DNA from 2 places in the Alteromonas sp. 38 genome. Region 1 is predicted to be linked to the other one. Evidence: predicted binding sites of a transcription regulator. Region 1 holds the regulator's gene; the other holds the start of a gene.
What was found. The regulator FNR, encoded in region 1, switches genes on or off when oxygen is low (the NO sensors DNR and NnrR bind a similar motif). The targets are predictions, from matches to a motif close to TTGATCTAGATCAA.
Positions count from the first base shown of each region.

Region 2: FLAVO9R_RS17850 (GbsR/MarR family transcriptional regulator) is a predicted target of FNR. The motif match lies at 1,661-1,674, and genes of this name have one in related genera.

Region 1 is NZ_LR733300.1:1,912,331-1,915,544, reverse strand. It holds gene ttcA (tRNA 2-thiocytidine(32) synthetase TtcA) at 1-473, opposite strand, end outside; gene uspE (universal stress protein UspE) at 654-1,577, opposite strand; gene fnr (fumarate/nitrate reduction transcriptional regulator Fnr) at 1,675-2,415, opposite strand; gene FLAVO9R_RS08160 (sulfite exporter TauE/SafE family protein) at 2,465-3,124, opposite strand; gene ccoS (cbb3-type cytochrome oxidase assembly protein CcoS) at 3,111-3,214, opposite strand, start outside.
Region 2 is NZ_LR733300.1:4,137,824-4,141,037, forward strand. It holds gene FLAVO9R_RS17840 (substrate-binding periplasmic protein) at 1-318, shown strand, start outside; gene FLAVO9R_RS17845 (energy transducer TonB) at 418-1,452, opposite strand; gene FLAVO9R_RS17850 (GbsR/MarR family transcriptional regulator) at 1,724-2,281, shown strand; gene FLAVO9R_RS17855 (cytochrome ubiquinol oxidase subunit I) at 2,293-3,214, shown strand, end outside.

The DNA.
Region 1 (3,214 bases):
TGGCCAAGCGCAATTTTAGTGGCGCCTAATTTTTTGGCCGTGTTGTATAAAATGCCCCGACGTAATCGTGAACAAAGCGAACACGTGGTTTTACCTTCAGGCACTTTGTCCATAACAATAGAGTAAGTATCTTCTTCTACAATTTTGTATTCAACACCTACACTCTCAAGGTATTCAGGAAGTACATGTTCTGGAAATCCTGGCTGCTTTTGATCTAGATTAACCGCAATAATGTCAAAATGAATTGGCGCGATGCGTTTTAAAAACATAAGAATATCAAGCATGGTGTAACTGTCTTTTCCTCCGGACAAACACACCATCACTTTATCGTTATGTTCAATCATGCCGAAATCAGCAATCGCTTTACCTACATTTCGACGAAGTCGCTTTTGTAGCTTGTTAAAGCTGTATTTTTGTTTGTTTTGAGACGCGGTTAACGGGGCGTCTGCACGGTTTGTGCCTGCACTGGTCATATCAATAGCTTGGTTACTGCGAAAAAAACCATTATACAGTAATCAGGTAAAATTGAATGTGCGAGGTTAAGATTTTTTGTATCTTGTCGGCACTAGCCGCTAGCAAAAAACAATAGCGCAAAAGACTATAGAGCGGTGCTAGCAAACAGTGCCGACAGGCTGTGTACAAACACGTTTGCATTACCGTGAAAGGGGCGAAATAAAGCCGTCTGGTTTTATTGCCAGTACATCACACACAAGTTCATCAATAACATGTTCAGCCGTGTTACCTATAAGGGCCGCGGAAATACCTACTCTGCCAACGGTACCAATGATCACAAGTTCGGCATCGATATCTTTGGCTATTCTTGGAATGACTTTTTCAGGAAGCCCCTCTTTCACATAACAGCGCTCGCTATCGATAGCATACTTTTCGCTGTGTGTGTTCATCTCGAGTTCGTGATGATGCTTTACCGCGTTGTTGTATGTGTCTGGGTCGAACTCAGGAACTTCAATAGCAATATTAAGCGGTGTAGCAGGGTAGCTGTTAACCAAATTTACGTTGCCGCTGAGTAATGCGGCATAATCGTTAGCAATAACTGTGATTTTGTCGTTGAGTAGCGCATGTTCGTCGTCTTCACTGCCTACATTTACCGCCGCAATAATTTCGCCGTTTTCAGGCCATTCATGTTCTTTAACCAACAATACGGGGGAGGGGCATTTTCTAAGGAGATGCCAGTCTGTAGGAGTAAAAATAACGGAGGCTAAATCGTCATGGCGCTTGGTTGCTTTTACAACCAAGTCTATATTGTTATCTATTACGTACTGCACAACAGCTTCAAAGGCACGGTTATTCCACTCAACAACAATATCGGTTTTTTCAAACCCTAAATCGCTAAGGATTTTCCGTAACCAACCCGCATGTTCCTTAGTGACCGCATCGCGCATAGCTTCACGATCATCAGGGCTAAGCATGGTTGTCATATCGTAAGATAAGTCGTAAACCACCAGCATGGCGGTGACAGAGGCACCTGTCTTTTTGGCAAGTTCATATGCACGGCTAAGCGCAGGTTGGGTATCTCTATCGGCTTCAATGACCGCTAAAATACGTTCATACTTAATCATAACCCCTCCAAACATTTTTAGATTTTTGGTTGCTACAATTTAAGTGTAATACCTATTTGCTATTACGTAACTTGTTTTAGATCAAAAGCTTTGATGATTAGCTATTACAGGCGATATTAGGTGCAACCACAGACGTTAAACGTTGTGACATCTCATCAAAATCTAAAATAGTGATGAGTTTACCGTCCACTTGGATAATATTTTCTTTTTGAAAACGGCTTAATAAGCGGCTAATGGTTTCAATAGTTAGACCCAGGTAGTTCCCAATTTCATTTCGGGTCATGGTTAGGTGAAATTCTTTATTTGAAAATCCACGTTCTTCGAAACGTTGAGAAAGCTGAGAGAGGAAATACAATAGACGTTCTTCCGCTGAGCGCTTATTAAGCAACATCATGAGGTCATGATCTTGTTTAATTTCCGCACTCATGAAACTCATTATTTGATGTCTTAACTTCGGAAATTGAACCGACATCTCATCAAGCGTCTCATACGGTAATTCGCACACCATGGCGGTTTCTAATGCCTGGGCATAGCTTTGGTGCTTGTTTTCCCGTAATGCATCGAAGCCGATAATATCGCCAGGGAAGTGAAAACCTGTAATCTGCTCTTCACCATCTGAATTGGTGACGAAAGACTTAAAAGAGCCCGTGCGTACTGCGTAAAGAGAGTTAAATGTATCTCCCGACTTTACCAGCAAATCACTCTTGTGAAGGGGTTTCTTTCGCTCAATAATATCATCTAAAGATTCAATCTCAGTCTTGTTTAGCGCAACGGGTAAACACAAGTGGCTGAAACTGCAATTTTGACAATGAATTGAGAATTGGCTTCCTTTGCTCATAAGTTCAAACTATAAATAGGGTCGACTTAATATAATCTTACTCTTTTGTTTATGAAATTGCTGCATAAATTAAAAAGAGAGCGTAAATAGCCAATATTCCAGAAAAGCATTGTCTTACCACGGGGTGCCTGAAACCGGCTATTAGGTACTGACTACCTGCGCTTGCCGCCAGCAAAGTGGGCAGAGTACCTAACCCAAAAAATAGCATAATGGCAGCGCCGTCAACGGCCGAGCCTGATGCTAATGACCACGTTAACGTGGAATAGACCAACCCGCAGGGAAGCCAGCCCCATATAAAACCATAGGGTAGTGCATAAACCGGGCTTTTGAATGGAAGAAATCGTTTAGATAAGGGCTGAATAGCTTTAAATAACCCGCGCCCCATAGCTTCAATATAATTCAATCCTTGCCACCACTTTCCCAAATAACACGCTAAAAGCACCAGCATAACGCCACTAATCAAAGATAAAACGGGTTTAGCGATAGGCACAAATTCGGTTGCCATTTGGCCGACAGCGCCTGTAATAGCACCGGCTAATGTGTAGCTGAGGATACGGCCAAAATTATAGGCAAGGGTGTAGGGTAAAGCAGGTTCATTACTTGGCGTTACCGTGCGTAGTGCCGCAACAATACCGCCACACATGCCAACACAATGCACTCCACCAGCAATTCCAATGAAAAAGGCAGAGAATATATTAACCTCTGTCATCAGTTTCTTTACGTTGTTGTAACTGCTTTCGCTGCTCGGCTAGCTTCTTTTCATCACCTGATAAATCATCATCAAACAAAATGCTATAGC
Region 2 (3,214 bases), 2.2 Mb from region 1:
TTTGAACAAACGATTGACGTCATGCAGCAAGATGGCAGTTACAATAAAATTCTAGGGCTGCCTTGGCTTACCAAAGATATTAACGACGATGGTATTGCCGACTATATTGGTGAAACTAGCGTTAGCCTTGTGCCAGCAAGTGCACTTATCGCCTACCCATTAGATAAAGCATTACCTGGTGATAGCAGTGTTTACGTTATTGATGGTGTTATCGTTGAAACTAAAGCTGAGGCGATGGCTATGCTTGATGGCGTTAAAGCCGAGCGAGAAAGTCTACTCGACCCTGATGTTTATCAAACCATGATTAGGCGCTGGTAATTATTTAGCCGCGCTTTTTAGCAGCGTCTTTTGCTAGCAAACTAGAAGAGCGGCCTTGTAGTCAATGATTTTGCGAAACCGCTCTCGCTTTCTTGGTTTTCAACTAGTAATTTCGAGAATATCAAATGTTGAGCCCGCATCCCCTCTGATTAACAAAATGCAATCAGAAGTATGCGCCGGAAACTCTATTTTGTTCTCCCAACCTTCTACGTATTTTTGTTGATAATCGTTACATCTAAGTTCCACTGAATCAACATTCCCTTGAGACACTTCAACTTTAAATGTTGAGAATTCATAAAATTGAGACCACGCGCCCAAACTACTAAGCTGACCTTTAGTGACGTTTGCTGATTCAGTCGCTTTAGCAGCGTTAAGTGCGTCTGCAAATTGTTGATAGGTTTCTTCAGATAAATTAAGGCCATTAACACTCCCCATACGCGAAAGGGTTTCGGCGGCGCCATTAAAATTGCCGAAATAAAGCTGTGACTGAAAAAGATTCACCGTAGACTTAGCCAATATTGCTATAGGCAAGTGTTCGTATAAATCTACTGTAATGTGGGATTGGCGCATATATTCTAAAAATTCTTCATTTTTATAATAATAGATAGACTTTAACCACGCAGCCAAAGCATGTTCGTTTAAATTTTTAGTATGGTCTTCCACCAAATCGTCTATGGATTTTTTTATGCTAAGCATATCCGCGGTAGGGCTAGAAAGCGCATCTATGGTAGCTTGGTATTCTTTTGCAAAAGCAGGCGTCACACTACCTTCGCTATGGCCAGCCTCTGAGTATGTGTGTTTAACAAACAGGGTTTGAGCACTTGCTACTGGCTTATTGTTAACGAGTGCAGGAGAATATTGAAGGTTTCTTATGTATTTAGTGACTTTTTTAACGTATCTGTCTTTGCCTGAATAATCAAAAACAACGATGTCTTTCGTTGTACCGTCTTTGTCTATTATAAATGAAACTCTTGTCCAACCTTCCATCCCTCCGCGCGAGGTAAAGGCCTCTTCCACTTTGTTAGCATTTTTTATTATTTTGGCGGCTTTAACTTCTTTGCTGTTGCCATTGCCAAAAGAGGTAGCACTTAACATTATCAATAACACGCATAATAACGCAGAAAATATTTTCACCATTTATCCCTATTTTTTAGCGTGTTAAAAGCAAAAAAACCTCAACATCGCGTTTCCTGTTTAATTCTAAATTGTTTATAGCATCTATCTTTAAAACTTAACAATAAATCGAAACGTCACGAGACAACTTATCAACACACATAAGATTCACTATCCCCTTCAATTTAGACTTCGAGTTCCTCCTAACATAATTATCATCTGATACTTGTTGATCTCAATCAAACTTCGGCATAAACTTTCAGTAATTTCTGAAAGTTCAGCAGGTATATACATGAAAATGACACCACTTATTACTTCTGCGGTTATGCATTTCGGCGAAATGGGCAGTCGTTGGGGCTTTAACCGTACTGTGGGCCAAATTTTGGCGCTGATTGTACTTGCTGATGAGCCCATCTCAGCACAAGAAATTGCCGACGCGCTAAATATATCCCGAGGCAATACCAGTATGGGGCTAAAAGAATTGCAATCATGGCGTTTGGTTAAGCAACACCTTGTTCCCGGTGAGCGCAAAGAGTTTTTTATTGCCGGCGGTGACATTTGGACACTTGCTAACCGCGTATTCGAAGAACGCCGTAAACGTGAAATAGACCCTACCATGAGCTTATTGCGGGATTTGCTATTAGATACCCCCGCCAACAAAACTGAAGCCAATGCGCAAGATAAGCTGAATGAAATTCACGACTTATTAGAGTCGGTGACCGCGTGGTCACAAGAGCTTCAGAACCTAGGCCCAGATAAACTTAACACCTTGATGAAACTCGGCTCGGGCGTAGGCCGTATGTTAGAACTGAAAGACAAAATTCTGCCGGGAAAAAATTCCGTTAACTAAGGAGACTATCTGTGGATGCGTTTTTGCTGTCTCGTTTACAATTTGCATTAAATATTAGTTTTCATATTCTGTTTCCAACTATCACCATGGCAATGGGATGGTTTCTTTTTTACTTCAAATTTCGCTCAAATGTAACCGGTCACCCTGTATGGATGCGTATGTACCGCTTCTGGGTGCGCGTATTCGCACTAAGTTTTGCTCTTGGTGTAGTGAGTGGCGTGACCATGTCTTTCCAATTTGGTACCAACTGGCCAGGCTTTATGGAGCGGGTGGGTAATGTGGCGGGCCCACTATTAGGTTACGAAGTCCTTACTGCGTTTTTCTTAGAAGCCACGTTCCTTGGTATTATGTTATTTGGTATTCGTCGGGTACCCAATTGGTTGCACACCCTTTCAACATTGATTGTGGCGGTGGGCACTACCATGTCAGCCTTTTGGATTTTGGCGCTTAACAGCTGGATGCAAACGCCTCAAGGGCATGAAATTATCGACGGGGTAGTGTATGCCGTAGACTGGAGCGAAATTATTTTTAACCCTTCGTTTCCCTATCGCTTTGTACACATGATGCTAGCCTCGGGTTTGACAGCCAGTTTCTTAATTGCCGGTTTATCTGCATATCGTATGCTGAAAGGTGATGACAAACTAGCGCCAAAGCTTGCCCTTAAAACCGCGACTTATACCGCAGCAGTGCTTATTCCTTTACAGATTTTTGCGGGTGATATGCATGGATTAAATACCCTTGAGCATCAGCCACAAAAAGTCGCCGCAATGGAAGGCTTATGGGATACCACTGAAGGCGCGCCCTTACTGCTGTTTGCTATTCCCGATGAAGAAAGCAGAGAAAATCACTTTGAAATACCAGTGCCCAACGGTGCAAGTTTAATTTTAACCCATAAAATGGATGGCAAAATTCAAGGCCTGAACGACTTTGAAG